Linked DNA regions of Hamadaea flava. The protein of the gene in region 1 binds, or shares a complex with, the protein of each later gene. Links are inferred from orthologs where the notes say so. Each region holds a gene or a part of one and is shown in the gene's direction. Other genes may lie near its edges.

The links. Proteins that work in one complex are often made in the same cells at the same time.
Region 2: secY (region 1) and secG share a complex: the UniProt entries of both Escherichia coli proteins name them as parts of the sec protein translocase complex. The link is inferred for Hamadaea flava from one-to-one orthologs.
Region 3: the proteins of secY (region 1) and secA are in contact, whole or in part, in a crystal structure (PDB 3DIN), measured with the Thermotoga maritima proteins. The link is inferred for Hamadaea flava from one-to-one orthologs. Residues at the interface, in WP_004081795.1 of Thermotoga maritima: Glu108, Gly109, Glu110, Glu111, Ala236, Glu237, Arg238, Arg239, Ile240, Thr241, Ile242, Gln243, Tyr244, Ala245, Arg246, Arg247, Val248, Thr249, Gly250, Arg251, Arg252, Val253, Tyr254, Gly256, Ala257, Ser258, Thr259, Tyr260, Leu261, Pro262; in WP_004082002.1 of Thermotoga maritima: Glu261, Ala262, Arg263, Lys300, Ala301, Arg302, Thr303, Ile304, Ile305, Leu323, Tyr324, Asp325, Pro326, Val329, Ser330, Tyr333, Ile336, Lys340, Phe345, Val349, Glu363, Phe364, Tyr374, Ser375, Gly376, Gly377, Glu393, Ile395, Thr482, Ser483.

What each region holds. Positions count from the first base shown.
Region 1 is NZ_JAMZDZ010000001.1:4,351,523-4,358,858, reverse strand. What follows is about bases 1,402-4,368. They hold secY (preprotein translocase subunit SecY), read left to right. Parts: upstream 1,402-2,202; coding sequence 2,203-3,534; downstream 3,535-4,368. Other genes in these bases: map (type I methionyl aminopeptidase), read left to right, coding at 4,242-4,368; HDA40_RS20475 (adenylate kinase), read left to right, coding at 3,531-4,184; rplO (50S ribosomal protein L15), read left to right, coding at 1,491-1,934; rpmD (50S ribosomal protein L30), read left to right, coding at 1,402-1,491. In the rest of the region: rplF (50S ribosomal protein L6), read left to right, coding at 1-272; rplR (50S ribosomal protein L18), read left to right, coding at 269-658; rpsE (30S ribosomal protein S5), read left to right, coding at 677-1,309; more of rpmD, read left to right, coding at 1,309-1,401; more of map, read left to right, coding at 4,369-5,108; infA (translation initiation factor IF-1), read left to right, coding at 5,377-5,598; rpmJ (50S ribosomal protein L36), read left to right, coding at 5,657-5,770; rpsM (30S ribosomal protein S13), read left to right, coding at 5,954-6,334; rpsK (30S ribosomal protein S11), read left to right, coding at 6,365-6,772; rpsD (30S ribosomal protein S4), read left to right, coding at 6,789-7,336. UniProt on the Escherichia coli protein: The central subunit of the protein translocation channel SecYEG. Consists of two halves formed by TMs 1-5 and 6-10.
Region 2 is NZ_JAMZDZ010000001.1:7,067,951-7,075,163, forward strand. Bases 2,270-5,113 are described here. They hold secG (preprotein translocase subunit SecG), read left to right. Parts: upstream 2,270-3,487; coding sequence 3,488-3,739; downstream 3,740-5,113. Other genes in these bases: HDA40_RS33205 (ABC transporter substrate-binding protein), read left to right, coding at 2,270-3,381; HDA40_RS33215 (cold-shock protein), read left to right, coding at 3,940-4,143; pgl (6-phosphogluconolactonase), read right to left, coding at 4,217-4,990; HDA40_RS33225 (glucose-6-phosphate dehydrogenase assembly protein OpcA), read right to left, coding at 4,987-5,113. In the rest of the region: HDA40_RS33190 (phosphoglycerate kinase), read left to right, coding at 1-128; tpiA (triose-phosphate isomerase), read left to right, coding at 129-914; HDA40_RS33200 (peptidoglycan-binding domain-containing protein), read left to right, coding at 1,054-1,485; more of HDA40_RS33205, read left to right, coding at 1,642-2,269; more of HDA40_RS33225, read right to left, coding at 5,114-5,967; zwf (glucose-6-phosphate dehydrogenase), read right to left, coding at 5,980-7,213. UniProt on the Escherichia coli protein: Subunit of the protein translocation channel SecYEG. Overexpression of some hybrid proteins has been thought to jam the protein secretion apparatus resulting in cell death; while this may be true it also results in FtsH-mediated degradation of SecY.
Region 3 is NZ_JAMZDZ010000001.1:5,550,039-5,557,822, forward strand. What follows is about bases 2,270-5,684. They hold secA (preprotein translocase subunit SecA), read left to right. Parts: upstream 2,270-2,637; coding sequence 2,638-5,484; downstream 5,485-5,684. Other genes in these bases: HDA40_RS26140 (GNAT family N-acetyltransferase), read right to left, coding at 2,270-2,486; HDA40_RS26150 (DUF6912 family protein), read right to left, coding at 5,534-5,684. Outside these bases: hpf (ribosome hibernation-promoting factor, HPF/YfiA family), read left to right, coding at 6-605; HDA40_RS26135 (GNAT family N-acetyltransferase), read right to left, coding at 781-1,893; more of HDA40_RS26140, read right to left, coding at 1,890-2,269; more of HDA40_RS26150, read right to left, coding at 5,685-6,040; HDA40_RS26155 (helix-turn-helix domain-containing protein), read left to right, coding at 6,189-6,437; HDA40_RS26160 (Rv3235 family protein), read left to right, coding at 6,538-7,020; HDA40_RS26165 (hypothetical protein), read right to left, coding at 7,054-7,784. UniProt on the Escherichia coli protein: Required for protein export, interacts with the SecYEG preprotein conducting channel.

The sequences.
Region 1 (7,336 bases):
ACGGCACGGGTTACCGCGTCACCGCCAAGGGCTCGGACCTCGAGTTCGCCCTGGGCTTCTCGCACCCGGTGCTGGTGACCGCCCCCGCGGGCATCACCTTCACGGTGGAGCGGCCGACGCTGTTCCACGTGTCGGGTATCGACAAGCAGCTGGTCGGCGAGGTCTCCGCGAAGATCAGGAAGATCCGTCCGCCGGAGCCCTACAAGGGCAAGGGTGTCAAGTACACGGACGAGGTCATCCGCCGCAAGGCTGGAAAGGCAGGTAAGAAGTGAGCGCCCAGCTCCTCAAGCGCCGCAGCGGCGTCGCGGCTCAGCGCGCCGTCGGCAAGGCGCGCCGGCACTTCCGGATCCGCAAGAACCTCAGCGGAACGGCGGAGCGGCCGCGTCTGGTGGTCACCCGCAGCCTGCGGCAGATCACCGTGCAGATCGTGGACGACATCAAGGGTCACACCCTCGTGTCGGCCTCTTCCATGGACGCCTCGATCCGGGGCGCCGAGGGCACCAAGAGCGACCTCGCCACGAAGGTGGGCGCTCTGGTGGCCGAGCGCGCCAAGGCCGCGGGCATCAGCAAGGTTGTGTTCGACCGTGGCGGCAACCGCTACGCCGGCCGTATTGCGGCTCTGGCGGACGCGGCCCGCAGCGGCGGGCTCGAGTTCTAGGAAGGAGTGGATCGAATAATGGCAGGTCCACAGCGCCGGGGCTCCGGGTCCGGTAACAGCAACGAGTCCGGCGACGGTCAGCGTCGCGGTCGCGGCGACCGTCGCGACGGCGGCCGGGACCGCGCGCCGGTCGAGAAGACCCCGCACATCGAGCGGGTCGTCACGATCAACCGCGTCGCGAAGGTCGTCAAGGGCGGTCGTCGGTTCAGCTTCACCGCGCTGGTCGTGGTGGGCGACGGCGACGGCACGGTCGGCGTCGGCTACGGCAAGGCCAAGGAGGTGCCCGCGGCGATCGCCAAGGGTGTCGAGGAGGCCAAGAAGCACTTCTTCAAGGTGCCGCGGATCGGTTCGTCCATCCCGCACCCGGTGCTGGGCGAGGACGCCGCGGGCGTCGTCCTGCTGAAGCCGGCGAGCGCTGGTACCGGTGTCATCGCCGGTGGCCCGGTGCGTGCCGTGCTGGAGTGCGCCGGCATCCACGACGTGCTCTCCAAGAGCCTCGGCTCGTCCAACCCGATCAACATCGTCCACGCCGCCGTGAAGGCGCTGCGGATGCTGGAGTCGCCCGAGGCTGTCGCCGCTCGCCGCGGTCTGCCGGTCGAGGACGTGGCCCCGGCCCGCATGCTGGCACTGCGCGCGGGAGCGGGTGCGTGATGGCGCGGCTGAAGGTTACGCAGGTCCGGTCCGAGATCGGTGCCAAGTTCAACCAGCGCGAGTCGCTGCGTTCGCTCGGCCTGAAGCGGATCAACGATGTGGTCGTCAAGGAGGACCGTCCCGAGATTCGCGGGATGATCTTCACGGTGAACCACCTGGTCAAGGTTGAGGAGGTCGACTGATGACGATCAAGGTCCACCACCTCCGTCCGGCAGCCGGCGCCAAGACCGCGAAGACCCGTGTCGGTCGCGGTGAGGGCTCCAAGGGTAAGACCGCCGGTCGCGGTACGAAGGGTACGAAGGCCCGTTACCAGGTCTCGGCGGCGTTCGAGGGCGGGCAGATGCCCATCCACATGCGCCTGCCGAAGCTGAAGGGCTTCAAGAACAAGTTCAAGGTCGTGTTCCAGGTCGTGAACCTGGACCGGCTGGCCGAGCTGTTCCCGAACGGCGGCCAGGTCGGCCCGCAGGAGCTGGCCGAGGCCGGCGCGGTCCGCAAGGGCCAGCCGGTCAAGGTGCTCGGCACCGGCGACCTCGGCGGCATCGCTCTCCAGATCTCGGCGCACGCGTTCAGCGCGTCCGCCAAGGAGAAGATCGCCGCCGCCGGTGGCACCGCCACCGAGCTGTAAGCCAGGCAGGCTCGGTGGCAAGCTACCGAGCTGTTAAGCACGGGCAATCAGGGCGCCGGCTGCTGCTTCCTTCTGTGGAGTCGGCAGTCGGCGCCTTGCTTTTAGCACAGGTCCAGGGGCACCGAGGCAAATAATGTGTCGACACCCCTGAGCAGAACCACCCTTGGACTGTTACAGTCCAAACCCAGCTATGGGATTCGTCCCGTAGCCATCCCGTCACGCCCCCGCCACCGACCCCGAAAAGGTCGCCTCGCGCAGGAGGATAGAGTTGCTCTCCGCGTTTCTCAGTGCGTTCAAGACGCCTGACCTGCGCAAGAAGCTGCTGTTCACGGCGGCCATCATCGCGCTTTACCGGCTCGGTGCCACCATTCCCAGCCCCGGCGTCTCCTACGGCAACGTCCAGGAGTGCATCAAGAACGCACAGGCGGGGGACACCAACGGGATCTTCAGCCTGCTGAACCTCTTCTCCGGCGGAGCGCTGCTCTCGCTGTCGGTGTTCGCGCTGGGCATCATGCCCTACATCACCGCGTCGATCATCCTGCAGCTGCTGACCGTCGTGATCCCGCGGCTCGAGCAGCTGCGCAAGGAGGGCCAGTCCGGCCAGGCGAAGATCACGCAGTACACCCGGTACCTGACCCTGGGTCTGGCCGTCCTGCAGTCGTCCGCGTTCGTCGCGCTCGGCAAGTCGGGCCAGCTGTTCGGCAACGCCTGCCCGGCCGGCGTCGAGATCATCCCGCAGACCGCGATCCCGCAGTGGCTGACCCTGGCTTCGCTCGTGATCACGATGACCGCCGGCACCGGCGTCATCATGTGGCTGGGCGAGCTGATCACCGACCGCGGTATCGGCAACGGCATGTCCGTCCTGATCTTCACCTCGATCGCCGCCCGGCTTCCCGCCGAGGGCTGGCAGATCTACAAGTCCAAGGGCGCGTACTGGTTCGTCGGCGTACTGGTTCTGGTCGTCGCGATCATCGCTGCCGTGGTCTACATCGAGCAGGCGCAACGCCGGATCCCCGTGCAGTACGCCAAGCGCATGGTCGGCCGGCGCATGTACGGCGGCACCTCGACCTACATCCCGCTCAAGGTCAACCAGGCCGGCGTCATCCCGGTCATCTTCGGCTCGTCCCTGCTCTACCTGCCGCAGTTGGCGCTCCAGTTCACCAAGAGCGACGACCCGGGCAAGGTCTGGACGTGGGTCGACCGGCACCTGGCCAACCCGAGCGACTGGGTCTACATCCTGACCTACTTCCTGCTGATCATCTTCTTCACCTACTTCTACGTGTCGATCACCTTCAACCCGACTGAGGTGGCCGACAACATGAAGAAGTACGGCGGGTTCGTGCAGGGCATCCGGCCCGGCAAGCCCACCGCCGACTACCTGGACTTCATCCTGACCCGGATCACCCTGCCGGGTGCCCTCTACCTGGGCATCATCGCGGTCCTGCCGAACTTCTTCTTCATGTGGCTCGGCGGCAGCAGTTACCAGAACTTCCCGTTCGGTGGCACCGCGGTACTGATCATGGTCGGCGTCGGCCTGGAGACGGTCAAGCAGATCGAAAGCCAGCTCATGCAGCGGAACTACGAAGGCTTCCTGCGATGAGGCTGGTTCTCGTCGGCCCGCCGGGCGCGGGGAAGGGTACGCAGGCGGAGTTCATCGCCTCGACCCTCTCCGTGCCCAAGATCTCCACCGGCGACATCTTCCGGGCGAACGTGTCCCAGGGCACGCCGCTGGGGCTGGAAGCCAAGCGGTACATGGATTCCGGCGGTCTCGTCCCGGACGAGGTCACCATCAACATGGTGCGGGACCGGTTGGCCGAGCCCGACGCCGCCGACGGTTTCCTGCTCGACGGTTTTCCGCGTACGGTGCCGCAGGCGACCGCGCTCGACAAGATGCTCGCCGATGCCGGTACGGCGCTCGACCTGGTGCTGGAACTCGTCGTCGACAACGACGAGGTGATCCGGCGGCTGTCCGGGCGGCGTACCTGCCACAACTGCGGCAAGATCTGGCACGTCGAGTTCGACCCGCCCACCAAGGAGGGCGTCTGCGACCGGTGCAACGGATCGTTGTACCAGCGCGACGACGACAAGCCGGAGACGATCGCGGAGCGGCTGCGCGTCTACGAGCGTGACACCGCGCCGCTGGCGGACTACTACGGCGCCCAGAACAAGCTGGTGGGCATCGACGCCACCGGCCCGGTGGAGGACGTCACCGCGCGCGCGATCGACGCCCTGCGCTCCTACGGTGGCTGACGCCGCTATCCGCCCGCCCCGAGGAAGCGCCCTCCGGGACTGACTTAGTCTGGTCTAATGCGTCACCAGCTCGACATTCAGGTCAAAACGCCGGCCCAGCTCGCGAAGATGCGGCAGGCCGGTCTGGTCGTGGCCGCGGCCCTGGCCGCGATGCGCGAGGCCGTGCGGCCGGGGATCTCCACCGCCGATCTCGACGCGCTCGCCGAGAAGGTCATCCGGGACGCCGGCGCGATCCCGTCGTTCAAGGGCTACCAGGGTTTCCCTGCCTCGATCTGCGCCTCGGTCAACGAGCAGATCGTGCACGGCATCCCGTCCGGTGGGCAGGTGCTCGCCGACGGCGATCTGATCTCCATCGACTGCGGCGCGATCCTGGACGGCTGGCACGGCGACTCGGCGATCACCGTCGGGGTCGGCGCGGCCGCACCGGAGCTGACGCGGATGGCCGCGGTCGCGGAGGACGCGATGTGGGCGGGGATCGCCGCCGCCGCCCGCGGTGTGCGGTCCGGCCGCGGCAGGCTCACCGACATCTCGTACGCGATCCAGGCGTCGATCCGGGGCGAGAAGTCGGCCCTCGTCGGCCGGGTGACCGGCACGCGGCGGCGGTACGGCATCGTCGACGGGTACGGCGGCCACGGTATCGGCACCGAGATGCACCAGGATCCGCACATCCTCAACCACGGGCGGCCCGGTAAGGGTCCGTTCCTCGTGCCGGGGATGGCGCTGGCCATCGAGCCGATGATCACGATGGGCTCTCCGCGTACGCTCGAACTGGGCGACGGCTGGACGGTGGTGAGCGTCGACGGCTCGTACGCCGCCCATGTCGAGCACTCGATCGGCCTCTACGAGGACGGCGTGTGGGTGTTCACCGCGGAGGACGGCGGTCGCGACCGCCTCGGCGATCTGGTCACCGCGAGCGCCGCGTGACTCCGCTGCGTAACTCCGTGGGGTAACGGAGATCACGACGCGCCGGCTGTGACGCGCCCGACCGCGGGTGCGGCGGACCCTGATTTGGCGTCGATGCATATGGCCGCGTAGACTGGCTCAACGGCGCACCGCGTCCCCTCTGTCATGCCTGCCAATGCTCCGGCGGATGACAGTGCCGCGGCTGGCGTGCCGGCGACCCGGGTTCCGGGCCACCTGCGCGAGGACAACGTGAGCCAATCAATGCAGCCGATGTCAGGTAGCGGAGGACATGCCGAAGAAGGACGGGGCCATCGAGATCGAGGGCCGGGTCATCGAGCCACTCCCGAACGCAATGTTCCGGGTGGAACTGGCCAATGGTCACAAAGTCTTGGCCCACATCAGCGGAAAGATGCGCCAGCACTACATCCGCATCCTGCCCGAAGACCGGGTGGTCGTAGAGCTGTCGCCCTATGACCTCACGCGGGGCCGGATCGTCTACCGCTACAAGTAGCAACAGCACACCGACATCGGACGCATGTCCGTGTCCAAAACCGGAGTAAAGGCGAACCGTGAAGGTCAAGCCGAGCGTTAAGAAGATCTGCAACAAGTGCCGCGTCATCCGCCGGCACGGCCGGGTCATGGTCATCTGTGACGACCCGCGCCACAAGCAGCGCCAGGGCTGAGCCCCGGCGCTGAACGCGTCCGCAGATCACGCACGTCCGAATAGCTCGTCCCGGCCGCGGGGACGTCCCCATCGGGGAAACTCTCGTGGCTGACCCCCGGTCGGAGGCCGGGGCCCCATCCGGGCAGGTGGGGAAGGGGCCGGGTACAGACCTCCGCCACATCCACGAGGAGCTAGCCCACACATGGCACGTCTTCTGGGCGTCGACCTCCCGCGCGAGAAGCGCATGGAGATCGCGCTGACCTACATCTTCGGCGTTGGCCGTACGCGAGCGGCTGAGACGCTCGCGGCCACCGGTATCGACCCCAACAAGCGGGCGAGGGACCTCACCGACGAAGAGGTCGTTCAGCTTCGTGATCACATCGAAGCCAATTTCAAGGTAGAGGGCGACCTGCGCCGCGAGGTCGCCGCTGACATCCGCCGCAAGGTGGAGATCGGCTGCTACGCGGGCATCCGGCACCGCAAGGGCCTGCCCGTCCGTGGTCAGCGCACGCGGACCAACGCGCGTACGCGCAAGGGTCCGAAGCGGACTGTCGCGGGCAAGAAGAAGCCCGGCAAGAAGTAGTAGCTGGATCGAGAAGGAGCGCATAGAACTATGCCGCCGAAGGCACGCGCCGGGACACCCGTCAAGAAGGTCCGGCGTAAGGAACGCAAGAACGTCTCCCACGGGCAGGCGCACATCAAGAGCACCTTCAACAACACCATCGTGTCCATCACGGACCCGACCGGTGCTGTGATCTCCTGGGCCTCCGCCGGCCAGGTCGGATTCAAGGGCTCCCGGAAGTCGACGCCGTTCGCCGCGCAGCTGGCCGCCGAGGCCGCTGCCCGCCGCGCCATGGAGCACGGCATGCGCAAGGTCGACGTGTTCGTCAAGGGCCCGGGTTCGGGCCGCGAGACCGCCATCCGTTCGCTGACCGCCGCCGGTCTTGAGGTCGGGGTCATCTCCGACGTCACGCCGCAGCCGCACAACGGATGCCGTCCGCCGAAGCGTCGTCGGGTCTAAGGGGAGATAGAGGAAGATGGCTCGTTACACCGGCGCCGACTGCCGCCGCTGCCGTCGCGAGAAGACCAAGCTGTTCCTGAAGGGCAGCAAGTGCGACGGGCCGAAGTGCCCGTTCGAGTCCCGGCCGTTCCCGCCCGGGCAGCACGGTCGCGGCCGCACCAAGGACACCGAATACCTGCTCCAGCTGCGTGAGAAGCAGAAGGCCCGCCGGATCTACGGCGTGCTGGAGAAGCAGTTCCGCACCTACTACGAGGAGGCCAACCGCAAGGCTGGCAAGACCGGTGAGGTGCTGCTGCAGATTCTCGAGTCGCGGCTGGACAACGTGGTCTACCGGGCTGGCTACGCCAAGTCCCGCGACCACGCCCGTCAGCTGGTCAAGCACGGTCACTTCACGGTGAACGGCAAGAAGGTCGACATCCCGTCGTACCGCGTCTCCGACCACGACATCGTCGAGGTCCGGACGAAGTCGAAGGAGCTGACCCCGTTCCAGGTCGCGCAGGGCGAGGCGGGCAGCCGCACCGTTCCGGCGTGGCTCGAAGCGATCCCCAGCCAGCTCAAGATCCT
Region 2 (7,213 bases), 2.7 Mb from region 1 along the record:
CGGCGGCTGCGGTTCGCGCGCTCGGCATCGACGAGAGCGGCTTCGGCCACATCTCGACCGGCGGCGGCGCCTCCTTGGAGTTCCTGGAGGGCAAGGACCTCCCGGGCATCGAAGCACTGGAGCAGTGAATGGCTGAGGCGAAGCGCCGGCCCCTGATGGCCGGCAACTGGAAGATGAACCTCAACCACCTCGAGGCCATCGCGCTGGTGCAGAAGCTGGCTCACACGCTGACCGAGAAGGAGCTGACCGACGTCGAGGTCGTCGTGCTGCCGCCGTTCACGGACATCCGCAGCGTGCAGACCGCGATCGACGGTGACAAGTGGCTCATCGGCTACGGCGCGCAGGACGTCTCGGCGCACGTGTCCGGGGCGTACACCGGGGAGATCTCCGGCGCGATGCTGGCCAAGCTCGGCTGCCAGTACGTCGCCGTCGGCCACTCCGAGCGGCGTGAGTACCACAACGAGGACGACGCGCTGGTCAACGCCAAGGTCAAGGCGGCGCTGGCCAACGAGATCGCGCCGATCCTCTGCGTCGGCGAGGGCCTGGAGATCCGCGAGCGCGGCGAGCACGTGACGCACACCCTCGCCCAGCTCGACGGGGGCCTGGACGGCCTCAAGGCCGAGCAGGTCGAGAAGGTCGTCGTCGCGTACGAGCCGGTCTGGGCGATCGGCACCGGCAAGACCTGCGGCGCGGAGGACGCGCAGGAGGTCATCGGCGCGATCCGGGGCCGGATCGCCGAGGTCTTCGGCGCCGACGTCGCGCAGAAGGTGCGCATCCTCTACGGCGGCTCGGTGAAGGCGGCGAACGCGGCCGGCATCATGGCGCAGCCCGATGTGGACGGCACCCTGGTCGGCGGGGCCAGCCTGGTCCTGGAGGAGTTCGCCGGGATCGTCCGGTACGCCAAGGCGGCCTGATCCGCCCGGCTTAGAACCGAGTTCGGCGCGATGTCCCAGCGGGGCGTCGCGCCGAACTGCTTCATGGAAAACTCTCGCTGTCGCGATCGGCGGATCGCGAGGTCACGGTCCACTTCGGACCGACTTCACGGGAGGAACCATGAAACGAGTCATCGCGGTGGCGACCGCGCTCGTAGCGTGTGCGACGGTCCTGCTGCCGGCGTCCCCGGCCGCGGCGGCGACGCCGGTCTGCACCAGCTCCGTCCTGCAGCCCACCACGGGCATCGACCCCTACACCGGCGCCCGGCTGTCCGCCAGCGTCCCCTCGGCCAGCGGCAGCACGAACTGCCACCTCCAGTCGGGGATCGCCAACGCGGCGGTGAAGGTGCTCCAGCGGGAGCTGAACGACTGCTACCAGACCGGCCTGACGGTCGACGGGATCTACGGCTCGGCCACCAAGGCGAAGGTCGCGTCGATCCAGGACGCGTACAACATCAACGCCGACGGGATCTACGGCCCCACCACCCGCTCGGTGATGTACTGGGCGACCCGGAACGACTTCGCCCAGCTGCGCTGCTTCCGGCTCCAGTGATCCGGAGCCGGCCGGTGACGCGCTGAGTCATCGACTCCTGACCTTGCGTCAGGTCAAGGTCAGGAGTTGATTGCGAAAGGCCGCCCGGGTTCCCGCGCGTGCGGCGCAAACCATAGAGTGTCTGGCGTCCCATCCCCACCCCCCATGAGGACGAGCATGCACCGCCATGTCACCGCCCCAGCCTGGCGTCGCCGGGCCGCGTACGGGGTCACCGCCGCGCTGGTCCTGAGCGGCGTCGCCGCCTGCGACTCGGCCGCCAGCACGGAGGCCGACGCCCCCGCGAAGGGCGGCACCCTCACCGTCTTCGTCGGGGCCCTGCCCGATCACCTCGATCCGCAGATCATCAACGCCGCGCTCGAGGTCAACATCAGTCGCCTGATCACCCGGACGCTGACGACGACCAAGGCGGAGCCGGGTGACGCGGCCAGCGAGATCGTGCCCGACCTGGCCACCGACACCGGGCGGCCGTCCGACGGGAACAAGACCTGGGAGTTCAAGCTCCGCGACGGGGTGAAGTGGCAGGACGGGACCCCGGTCACCTGCAAGGACCTCAAGTACGGCGCCGAGCGCAACTTCTCCGATCTGATGCAGGACGGGCTGCCCTACGTCCGCAACTACCTGGACGCGCCGAAGGACTACAAGGGCCCGTTCCTCAACGGCAACAACGGCGGCCAGGGCATCAAGGCCGTCGAGTGCGTCGACGAGAAGACGGTCCAGTACCACCTGAAGCAGGCGGTCGGCGACTTCGGCTACGTCGCCGCGCTCACCGGGCTGGCCCCGGTCCGGCAGGAGATCGAGGGCAAGGACCGGCCGGCGTACGACGAGCAGCCGTTCTCCTCCGGCCCCTACAAGATCACCGACCGGACCGACGCCGCGCTGACCCTGGTCCGCAACGACAACTGGGACGCGGGCACCGACTCGGTGCGCAAGGCGTACCCGGACAAGATCATGATCCAGGCCGCCAACGACTCGGCCGAGGAGACCAACAAGCTCATCGCCGACCAGGGCCCGGAGCACTCCGGGATCATGATCGACCAGGATGTCGCCCCGAACTTCCTCCAGCAGGTCGTCAACGACCCCGAGCTGGCCGCCCGGACCGCCACCGGCACCACGGGCGCGGTGCGCTTCTTCGCGATCAACACCCGCAAGATCAAGGACGTGAAGTGCCGGCAGGCCCTGTCGTACGCCTTCGACAAGCGCAAGCTGCGTACGGCGTTGGGCGGCTCGATCTCCGGTGAGCTGGCGACCTCGTTCATCCCGCCGTCGCTGGCGGCGCACAAGGACTTCGACGTCTACGGCACCAACACCCGGCCGGACGGCGACATCGACCGGGCCGCCGAGCTGCTGAAGCAGGCCAAGGACTGCCCGAAGAAGCTGCGAGTGGCGTACCGGGACAGCCCGGCGATCAAGCGGCTGATGAAGCCGGTCGTGGAGATGTACCTGCGGATCGGCGTCCAGGTCGAGGCGGTGCCGGTGACCTACAAGACGTACTACCACGACGTCTCGGACTCCAGCCTCAACTTCGACCTGATCTTCGCCGGCTGGGTGCCGGACTACCCGAACGGCTCGGCCGTGCTGCCGGCCCTGTTCGACGGCCGCAACCTACCCGCGCCGGGGGAGACGGGGACGAACAACTACTCGTTCTTCGACGACGACGAGATCAACCGGCTGATCGACGAGGCGGTCGCCGAGCCCGACCTGGAGCGTCAGTACAAGCTCTGGGGCGAGCTGGACCAGAAGATCATGGAGAAGGCGGCCGCCATCCCGGTGGTCTACAGCGTGGCCCAGCGGATCTACGGGTCGAACGTGTCGAACGTCTTCATTTCCCCCATGTTCGCCCAGCCGGACATCAGCGCGATCGGCTTGAAGAACCCGAGCCAGTCCGGCGCCTCCTGACCGGCGACCGGGCGGAGTCTTCGCGGGAGCATGCCCACCGGGGTGTGCTCCCGCGCCTTCGTCCGGCTATTCTGATCCCCGACAACGCCCTCTGAGAGGACCTCCCGTGCCGATTTGGTTCGCCTACACGCTGATCGTGATCCTGCTCCTCACGAGCGGCCTGTTGACCCTGCTGGTCCTGCTCCACCGGGGCAAGGGCGGCGGCCTGTCGAGCATGTTCGGCGGCGGGGTCTCCTCCAACCTGGCCGGTTCGTCCGTCGCCGAGAAGAACCTGGACCGATACACCGTTCTGGTCGGTGTCATCTGGTTCGCGTGCATCGTCGGTCTCGGCCTCTGGCTCAAGCTCGAAGTCAAGTAATCATCCACTCGTTCGGCGTGTTCCGGCCCACCGTGCACCCATAGGTCGCGGGGATGCGCTAGGCTGATGGCATCTTTTTGCGTACGAGGTTCACTCGCGCTGCTTGACCAGCACTTTTGGGAAGGCTTCGCGTGCTCCGCAGCTAAAAGGTCACGATGCAGACGCACGTGGAAGAACCCACCAAGGGAGTTAGGCGCAGCATGGCACAGGGAACCGTCAAGTGGTTCAACGCGGACAAGGGCTTCGGCTTCATCTCGGTCGACAACGGCGGCCCGGATGTGTTCGTTCACTTCTCGGCCATCCAGAGCAGCGGGTATCGCAGCCTGGAGGAGAACCAGCGGGTTGAGTTCGAGATCGCTCAGGGAGCCAAGGGCCCCCAGGCCGAGCAGGTCCGCCCGCTCTGATCAGACTCACGCAAAGGCCCCCGCACTTCGGTGCGGGGGCCTTTCGCGGTCATCGGGCCGAATACCGCGTCCGTCAGGAGCGCAGGCTGACCGCCTTGGCCGGCAGCTGAGCCGCGGCGGCCCGGTCCAGCAGCCACAACGTACGCCCGACACCCTCCACGCCACCGGCGGGCACCTGTACTGCGCCGGCGCCGGAGACGGCCATCCCGATGGCGGCGGCCTTGCCCGGACCGGTGGCGATCAGCCACACCTCGTCGGCGGTGTTGATCGCCGGGAGGGTGAGGGTGATCCGCACCGGCGGCGGCTTCGGCGCTCCGCGTACGGCGGCCACCGGACGCGTCTCGTAGGCGGCCGGCTGCTCCGGGAAGACCGACGCGACGTGGCCGTCCTCGCCCACCCCGAGCAACACCAGGTCGAAGTACGGCAGATCCGCCGAACCCTCCGCGACCCGGGCCAGCTGAGCGGCGTACCGGGCGGCGGCGGCCTCCGGATCGTCCCCGTCCGGCCCGTCCGACGGCGCCATCGGGCGTACCCGTGCGGGATCGAGCGGAACCAGGTCGAGAAGCGCCTGGCGCGCCTGGGTCTCGTTGCGATCAGGGTGGCCGGCCGGCAGGAAGCGCTCGTCGCCCCACCAGACGTCCACCCGTGACCAGTCGACGGCCCCGAGGGCCGGGCTGGCGGCCACGGCCCGGTAGACCGCGGCGGCGACCCGCCCACCCGTGAGCACGACGCTCGCGCTGCCGCGGGCCGACTGGGCGTCGATCAGCTTGACCGTCAACCGCGCCGCGACCGCCTCAGCCAGCAGGTCGGCGTCGGCGTGGACGATGACGGCGTGCTCCGCGCTCACACGTTCACCAGGTCCTTCACCCCGACGCGCTGGCCGATGCGGTCGTTGAGCCCCTCGGTGCCGGTGGCGGCCTCCAGCGCGGCGGCGTAGATCTGGTCGGCGTCGAGCCGACGCAGCTCCTCGGCCAGTTCCTCGCCGAGCCGACGGTGCACCAACGGCAGCACCCGGTCGTGCGAGCCGCTCCGCGACAGCACCGCCGTGCCCTCGTTGCGGGTCAGCGACAACTCGGAGCCGTCGCCGAGGGTCACCGCGACCTGATCCAGCCGCGATCCGGGCTTGAGCGTCGGAGTGACGCCGAGCCGGGCGCAGAGCCACCCCGACAGCAACGCGGCCACCGGGTCATCGCCGGGCGCGGTCACCGAGACCGCCGTCGCCGGTTCAGTCACGGTGTCGAACGCGCCCGCCAGAAGGGTCCGCCACGGCGTCGTACGCGTCCAGGCCAGGTCGGTGTCCCCCGGGGCGTAGTCGACCGCTCGCTGGCGCAGTGAGGCCATCGGATCGGCGGCCTGTGCGACGTCGGTGATGCGCCGCTCGGCGACGACCCCCAGCGGGTCCTCGGCGATGCGATCCGGGGGAGCGCCGTGCCACCAGGTCACCACCGGGACGTCCGGGGCGAGCAGCGGGATGACGACGCTCTCGGCGTGCTGGGCGACGCCGCCGTGCATCCGCAGCACGACCGCCTCGGCCGGGCCGAGGCGCCCGCCGACGATGATCTCGGCGTCGAGCCGGTCCTTGGCCGGGTCGACGCCGGGCCGGGTCGCCCCGGCGGTCGGCGAGATCCGGCTGACCACGATGAGGCGGCAGGGGTGCGACGCGGCGGCGATCGTCGCCGCGTCCTCGACCGCGCGTACGCGTGCCTCTTCGACCACGACGACCAGCGTCAAGGCCAGTCCGCTCGCGACGCCGCCGGCGGAGTGCCGTTCGGCGGCGAGCTTGCGGACGACCTCGGCCCCGGTAGTGTCCCAGAGAGCCAGCATTGTTCAGTCCTCCTATGCCCGGCGCCAGGTGCGGCCCTCGCGGGCCAGCATCTCGTCCGCCTCGATCGGCCCCCAGGTACCGGCCCGGTAGGGGTCGGGTTTGGTGCCGGCCCACGCCTCTTCGAGCGGGTCGACCACCCGCCAGCTCTCCTCGACCTCGTCGGCGGTCGGGAACAGCGTCCGGTCGCCGATGAGGACGTCCAGGACGAGCCGCTCGTACGCCTCCGGGCTGGCCTCGGTGAAGGCCTCGCCGTAGGAGAAGTCCATCGCGATGTCGCGCAGCTCCATCGCGGTGCCGGGGACCTTCGAGCCGAACTTGAGCACGACGCCCTCGTCCGGCTGCACCCGGATGACCAGCTGGTTGTTGCCGAGCAGTTCCACGTCGTCGGGGTTGAACGGCAGGTGCGGCGCCTTCTTGAACAGGATCGCCACCTCGGTGACCCGGCGCGGCATGCGCTTGCCGCAGCGGATGTAGAACGGGACCTCGGCCCAGCGCCGGTTCTGGATGCCCAGTTCGACGGCCACGTAGGTCTCGGTCGTCGAGGTCGCGGGGACGTCGGACTCCTCCAGATACCCGGCCACCGGCTCGCCGGCCACCCAGCCCGCGGTGTACTGGCCGCGGACGGTGCCGGTGGCGATGTCGCTGGGCAGCTTGATGGCCCGCAGCACCTTCAGCTTCTCCGCCCGGATCTCGCTCGCGTCGAAGCTCGTCGGCTCCTCCATCGCCACCAGTGCGAGCAGCTGCAACAGGTGGTTCTGCAGCACGTCCCGCGCGGTGCCGACCGAGTCGTAGAACGCCGCCCGGGTGCCGATGCCGACGTCCTCGGCCATCGTGATCTGCACGGAGTCGACGTACTTGGTGTTCCAGACCGGCTCGAACAGCGCGTTGGCGAACCGCAGCGCCAGGATGTTCTGGACGGTCTCCTTGCCGAGGTAGTGGTCGATGCGGAAGACGTCCGGCGCGGTGAACACGTCGTCGACGAGGTCGTTGAGCTTCTTCGCCGACTCCAGGTCGTTGCCGAACGGCTTCTCCACGACCACCCGGCGCCAGCCGCCGGACTTCTCGTTGCTCGCCATGCCGGTCCGCTCGAGCTGCTTGAGCACGGTCGGGAAGGCGGCGGGCGGGATGGAGAAGTAGAACGCGGCGTTGCCCTTGATGCCGTGCGTCTCCCGCAGGTCGTCCAGCGTGGCGGCGAGATGGTCGAACCCGGCGTCGTCGTCGAACGCGCCGGCCACGAACTTGATG
Region 3 (7,784 bases), 1.2 Mb from region 1 along the record:
CAGGCGTGGACATCGTCGTCAAGGGACGCAACGTCGAGGTGCCCGATCACTACCGGGTGCATGTCGCCGACAAGCTGAGCAAGGTCGAGCGATATGACCAGAAGATCCAGCGAATCGATGTCGAACTATTCCACGAGCGCAATCCGCGGCAGGCGGAGCGCTGCCAGCATGTCGAGATCACGTGTGTGAGCCGGGGGCCGGTCGTGCGGGCCGAGGCGATCTCCGGGGACTTCTACAGCGCGCTGGACCTCGCGAGCACCAAGCTGGAGCAACGTCTGCGCCGGGCGGCCGACCGCCGCCGCGTGCATCGCGGGCGTCGTGCGCCGGTATCGGTCGCGGCCGCGACCGCCGGACTCGCCTTCGTCGAGCCGGAGCCGCTGGAGTCCGCCGTCCTCGACGACGCCGCCGAGCAGAGCGACGAGCCCTGGCACATCGTGCGCGAGAAGGAGTTCTCGTCCGAGCCCATGACGATCGACGACGCCCTGTACCAGATGGAACTGGTCGGGCACGACTTCTTCCTGTTCAACGACAAGGAATCGGGCCGTCCGAGCGTCGTCTACCGACGCAAGGCCTACGACTACGGCGTGATCACCCTCGCGCCTTAGCTCTTCTTCCATCGCCCGCCGTGCCGCCGGCCCGCGCCGCGCGCCTCCGCCCGCCCGGCGGCCCGCCCCGCCGGTCGGCCTGCCGCGTTGATCATGGGGTTAACCGTGGTCTCGACGGTGTGTCGTGACCGGAAACCCCATGATCAACGCGCGCAGTAAGGCCGGGTAGGGCGGGTTAGGGCAAGCGGACCCATTGGATGTCGTCGAGCCGAGTGCCGTCCGGGCCGGGCAGGCGGTGGCGCATGTGCGCCTCACGCTCGAACCCGGCCCGTTCGAGCACCTTCTGCGACGCGATGTTGCGCGGATCCGTGCCGGCGATGACGCGGGCCACCCCGGCCTCCTCGAACGCCCAGCGGGCGACCAGATCGGCGGCCCGGGACGCGAAACCGCGACCCCGGAACTCGCGGCGCAGGCTGTAGCCGATCATGCCCTCCTGGAGCCCGCGCATGAAGTAGTAGAAGCCGATGTCCCCGGCGAACTCCCCGGTGGCGGCGTCGAGAATGATCATGTCGGCCCGGTCGCCGGCCAGCCACAGGGAGCCCACTCGGGCCGCCTTGGCCGTCATGTTCGCCAGCGTCACCTCGGTGTCGCCGAAGTTGGTCTCGGCCACCTCGGGCAGGGTGAACAGCGCCAGCAGGTCGGCGGCGTCCTGCGTACGCTGCGGCCGCAGGGTCACCACCCCGTCGGTGAGCTGCCCGCCCGGCAGCGGGGGCAGTCCCGGCGGGACCGGGTCGCCGCTGTCGGACGCGAGGCGGACGAAGGTGATCAGGTCGTGCCGGGTGTCGCCGTCCCGCGAGAGCGCGGCCGATCGGCGTACGCCCTCCCGCCGGAAGCCCGCCGCCAGCGCGACCTTCTGCGACCCGACGTTCTCCCATTCGGCGCACAGTTCGATCCGGGCCAGCCCGGCCTCGAAACCAGCCGCCGCGACGGCGCTCACGGCGGCGGTGCCGACGCCTTTGCCGCGTGCCCAGGGCGCCACCCAATAGCCGGTCTCGGCCTGCGCCCGGTCGGCCTGAGCCCGCTGCAGGCTCACCGCGCCGAGCAGGTCCCCGGTACGCCGATCGGTGGCGACGAACCGCACCCCACCGGCCGCCTCCAACTGGGCGTTGCTGTCCGGGCTCGCCCAGTCCTCGGCGAACGCGGCGGTCATCGGGATCGGCACGTTGGGCAGGAAACGGACGGCCTCGGGGTCGTCGAGCGCCCGCGCGACCTCCGGGGCGTCCGTCGCCCGGGGACGGCGCAGGAGGAGGTCACCGGCTTCGATGACGTCTCGGTAGACGTAGCTCACCCGAGCACCTCCACGGCGGCGTCGGCCGGCAGGTCGGCCGGGAGGAACGAGGCGATCCACTCGTCGACCCGGCGACCGTCCTTGCTCCCGTACGCCCGCAGTGTCCCCTCGAAGGTGAAGCCGGCCTTCTCGGCGACCCGGCGGCTGGCGACGTTGCCGACGTGCGCCTTCCATTCGACGCGCTCCAACCCCAGGTGGAGCAGCCCGTACGCGGTCGCCGCCCGGAGCGCGGCGGTCATGTAGCCCTTGCCGCGGGCGGCCGGCCCGGTGAGGAAGCCGACGTCGGCGATCTTCGGATCGGCCAGCACCCGGAGGTCGAGCTGGGCGGCGTACGTGCCGTCGGCGTCCGCGATCACCCAGGCGGCGCCCTGTCCACGGGCCCACCAGCCGGGCGCGTAGTCGGTGACGAAGCCGACCGCGCGGTCACGGTCGTAGCCCGGAGAGAGGGTGGTCCACCGCTGGCTCTCGGGGTCGGTGCAGGCGGTGAGAATGGCGTCCACATCGCGCATCTCGGCCGGCCGAAGCATGATCTTCTCGCCGCGGTCGGTGATCGCGCCGAGCACCGGTTGCGGCTGGTCATAGGGGCTGCTCATGGGTCGAGTCTGCCAGCTAGGGCAAGCCGATAAGTGTGTGCCCAGACGCGAGGTTTATGCCGCTTTAGGGGCACCCGGCCGGGCGGGGGTGGGTGAACGGCGAAACTCCGCCTAGGATGGGTCGGCAGACCATCTAGGGGAGCGCTGACCCGTGTCGATTTTTGAGAAGATCCTCCGCGCCGGCGAGGGTCGCATGGTGCGCCGCCTTCAGGCGATCGCGACCGCCGTCAACTCGATCGAGGAGAACTACACCGACCTCACCGACGACGAGCTGCGCGAGCTGACGGTTCAGTACCGGGAGCGACTGGCCGACGGCGAAACCCTCGACGACCTGCTGCCCGAGGCGTTCGCCACGGTCCGCGAGGCCGCTCGCCGGGTCCTGCACAAGCGCCACTACGACGTGCAGATCATGGGCGGGGCCGCCCTGCACTTCGGCAACATCGCCGAGATGAAGACCGGTGAGGGCAAGACGCAGACCGCGCTGCTGCCGGCGTACCTGAACGCGCTGTCGGGCAAGGGCGTCCACATCATCACCGTCAACGACTACCTCGCCCAGCGCGACGCCGAGTGGATGGGCCGGGTGCACCGCTTCCTCGGCCTGACCGTCGGCGTGATCCTGCCGAACCGCCCGGCCGCCGAGCACCGCGCGGCGTACGAGTGCGACATCACCTACGGCACGAACAACGAGTTCGGGTTCGACTACCTGCGCGACAACATGTCCTGGTCGCACGAGGAACTGGTGCAGCGCGGCCACAACTTCGCGATCGTGGACGAGGTCGACTCGATTCTGATCGACGAGGCGCGGACGCCGCTGATCATCTCCGGCCCGGCCGAGCAGTCGGCCCGGTGGTACCAGGAGTTCTCCAAGGTCGTCTCGCGGCTGGAGCGCGGCCTCGACGGCGAGGGCGACTACGAGGTCGACGAGTCCAAGCGCACGGTCGCGATCACCGAGCGCGGCATCGGCCGCGTCGAGGACCGCCTCGGCATCGACAACCTCTACGAGTCGGTGAACACCCCGCTGGTCGGCTACCTGAACAACGCGATCAAGGCCAAGGAGCTCTACAAGCGGGACAAGGACTACATCGTCAACGACGGCGAGGTCCTGATCGTCGACGAGTTCACCGGTCGCATCCTGCACGGCCGCCGGTACAACGAGGGCATGCACCAGGCGATCGAGGCGAAGGAAAACGTCGAGATCAAGCAGGAGAACCAGACTCTCGCGACGATCACCCTCCAGAACTACTTCCGCCTCTACGAGAAGCTCTCCGGCATGACCGGTACGGCGCAGACCGAGGCTGCCGAGTTCAACAAGGTCTACAACGTCGGCGTCGTCTCGATCCCCACTCACCGCGCGATGATCCGCAAGGACCAGTCCGACGTCATCTACAAGTCGGAGAAGGCGAAGTTCGAGGCGGTCGTCGAGGACATCGCCGAGCGTCACGACAAGGGCCAGCCGGTCCTGGTCGGCACGGTGTCCGTCGAGAACTCCGAGATCCTCTCCCAGATGCTGCGCCGGCGCGGCGTCCCGCACTCGGTCCTGAACGCGAAGTATCACGCGAAGGAAGCCGAGATCGTGGCGCAGGCAGGCCGTCGGGGCGCGGTCACCGTCGCCACGAACATGGCCGGTCGAGGCACCGACGTCCTGCTGGGCGGCAACCCCGAGTTCCTCGCCGCGGCCGAGCTGCGCCAGCGTGGCCTGACCGAGGAGGAACACGGCGACGAGTACCTGAAGGCTCTGGAGGAGATCCTCCCGACCTGGGAGGAAGCCTGCGCCAGCGAGGCCGAGGAGGTCACCGACGCCGGTGGTCTCTACGTCCTCGGCACCGAGCGGCACGAGTCCCGCCGCATCGACAACCAGCTGCGCGGCCGCTCCGGCCGGCAGGGCGACCCGGGCGAGTCCCGGTTCTACCTGTCGCTGCAGGACGAGCTGATGCGCCGGTTCCGGTCGGGCGCGGTCGAGGCGGTCATGGACCGGCTGGGCCTGCCGGACGACGTGCCGATCGAGTCCAAGATGGTCAGTCGTCAGATCAAGGGTGCGCAGACGCAGATCGAGGCGCAGAACGCCGAGATCCGCAAGAACGTCCTCAAGTACGACGAGGTCATGAACAAGCAGCGCCAGGTGGTGTACGCCGAGCGCAAGCGCGTACTCGACGGCGAGGATCTGAACGACCAGGTCCGCAACATGCTCGATGACGTGGTGACCGGCTACGTGCAGGGCGCCACCGCCGAGGGCTACGCCGACGACTGGGACCTCGACCAGCTGTGGTCCAGCCTCAAGCAGCTGTACCCGGTCGGGATGACCGTCGACGAGCTCATCGCGGAGTCGGGCGGCGAGAAGTCCAGCCTGGACCCCGACTTCATGCTGGAGCAGCTGAAGAACGACGTCAACGAGGCGTACGACAACCGCGAGGAGCAGCTCGGCACGGAGGCGCTGCGGGAGCTGGAGCGCCAGGTCCTGCTGGCCGTCATCGACCGGAAGTGGCGCGAGCACCTCTACGAGATGGACTACCTCCAGGAAGGTGTCGGCCTGCGGGCGTACGCCCAGCGCGATCCGCTGGTCGAGTACCAGCGCGAGGGCTTCGACATGTTCGCCCAGATGATGGAGGGCATCAAGGAGGAGGCGGTCGGCTTCCTCTTCAACCTCGAAGTCCAGGTGCAGGAGGAGCAGCCGGCGCCGGTCGAGGTCGCGCAGCCCGGCCTCGCGGTGCCGAACTTCGAGTCGAACGTGGAGATCAAGGCCAAGGGCCTCGGCGGCAGCTCGCAGCCGCGGAACCTCAGCTACACCTCCCCGTCCGAAGGTGGCGGAACCAAGGTGGAGCAGGCTCCGGCGCTCGGCCTCGGCACCGCCGCGGCCCAGGGCCGCAAACCCTCTCCGCGGGGCGGCGCGCGTACGAACGGCGCCGCGTCGGGCGAGTCGGTGGTCGCCACGTCGCGCAACGCGCCCTGCCCCTGCGGCAGCGGCAAGAAGTACAAGCGCTGCCACGGCGCCGCTTCCTGATCGAATCGGCCGACGGCCCCTCTCCAGTGCGGAGAGGGGCCGTCGTCGTTCACAGCTCCAGGACGTCGGCCAGCTCGCTGGGGGCGTACCAGAGCAGCTCGTGATCCTCCGCGCCGTCCACAGTGAACTGAGCGTCCGGATCGCCGGCGGCCGCCTGGTCGACCACCTCGGCCGCCGCCGCCACGGCGGATTCGGCGTCGGCGTCGTCCACGTGGATCGCGGCCACGTCGGCGAGGCTCACCGCCGCCGCCACCTGGACCGTGCTCGACCCCAGGTCGGCGTCCTGCTGCCGGACCGTGCGCCCGGCCACGTCGGCGGAGACCACCACCCGGCGCCGGGGCGCCCCCGCGTCCGCGTGCAGCAGCCGGAGCGCGTCCTGCGCCGCCCGGGTGAACGCGACGTACTCCAACTCCTCCTCGTCGCCCTCGACGTACCACTCCCGCAGCGCGGGCGTGACCGCGTGCGCGGCCACCGCCGCCACCTCGCCGGCCGTGCGCGCCTCGGCGAGCATCGGCAGCGTCGCGGCCAGGTAGACCCGGACCTTGTCCTCGGCCACCCTTCCTCCTCCTACGTCGTTTCCCGCACTTTGTGCGGTGGTGCACGTTCTTCCTACACCCCGCCGCCGAGCGCCGGGGGGCGACTGGCTTGCATCCTTACCGTCACATGGCAAACTGAAGCAAACGCAGGCTGGTGAGGTCTTCCGGATGGAACAACGCCGTTTCCTCGAACTCAACGACGTGGCCGAGGAGCTGAACATCTCCTTCGCCCAGGTCTACGCGCTCGTGCGGCGAGGGGATCTGCCCGCGATCAAGATCGGTGGGCGCGGTCAGTGGCGCGTGGAGCGCGCCAAGCTCGAAGACTTCATCTCCAGGATGTATGCCGAGACCGCCGATTTCATCCGCGACAATCCATTTGTCGGCGGCGATCTACCGGAGCTTGACAAAGGGCGCTAGTCTGTCAACACCACATTCTTGCAAAGGCAAACTGACGCAAACTGAGGGAACGCCGACAGCGGAACTCGGTAGGCGACTGAGGCGAAACGGAGGGTCTGCGATGACTCCCGTGCACCGGCTGCTCCCGGCACCGGCCCACGAGCCGCCCTGCGCGGACGAGATCGCACCGGTGGCTGCGGCGGTCGCCGTAACCACCCCCGAGGAAGCGCTGCCGCTCGCCGCGCTCGTCGGCGCCTCTGGAGTCTGCCAGACCGCCGCGCGCCGTTTCCTGATGCTCTGCCTTGAGGTGTGCCAGGGCTTCCGGCCCAGCGCCCAGCTGGCGCGGATCTGCCGCCCGGCCGAGGCCGTCCAGATCACCGAGGAGATCTCCCGCCTGGCCAAGCGCGTCGGCGAGCTGCGCCCGCGGAACGCCGCGCGTGGTGCCGCCGTCAAGCCCCGCCGCCTGCGCGTCTGCGAGCCGCGTCCGGGCATCGGCGAGGCTGCCGTCGTGCTGAACGCGCACGGCACGGTGATCGCGTTCGCCTTCCGCATCGAGCGGCAGGACGACGGAGCCTGGCTGGCTACCGCCGCCGTCCTGCTCTGATTCCGCAACCGTCCAGCCGTCGAGCCCGTGGCCTCAGGCCGCGGGCTTCTTGATGGTGCGGCCGTAGAGGATCAGCGACGCCAGCGCGCCGACGAAGAACACGACCAGCGCCTGGTTCGCCCGGTTCCCGTTGCCCCAGCCGAAGAGGACCTGGTCGTACTTGCTGAACGTGGTCGTCATGTCGATCAGCCAGGCGGCGCCGCCCCGGGTGAGGACCTCGCTGAGCCCGATGATCAGTCCGGGCAGCGCCCCGGCGAAGGCGTACGCCACGAAGACGATCCGGTTGTCCTTGATCGGGAGCGGGCCGCCCCGGCGTAGCAGGACGAAGGCCACGATGCCGGCGATGAGTCCCTGAACCAGTGCTTCTGTGACGCCGATGTAGCCCGAAGCGCTGTAGCGGGAGGCGACCGTCCCGTTGTCGCCGAAGAGCTTGAGCAACGGCTCGGAGAAGTGGCCGACGACGTAGCCGAGGACGATCACCGGCAACGTCACGATCAGCCCGGTCTGGAGCATGCGGACCGGTCGCAGTGCGCCGATGCCGCCACCGAGGAGCGCGGCGACCCCGATCGCGGCGGCGACCGCCGTCTCCAGACCGCGTTCGAGCCCGTAGCCGAGCAGGACCGTGCCGAACGCGAGTACGCCGACTGCCAGTCCGGTCCCGAAGCCCGCGAGGACTCGCGTACGCGTCCGGGCGATCCCGATGGTCGTCGCGAAGCCGGCGGCGATCCCGGCGAACACCGCCGCCTGCACCAGGGCGGGGAGCG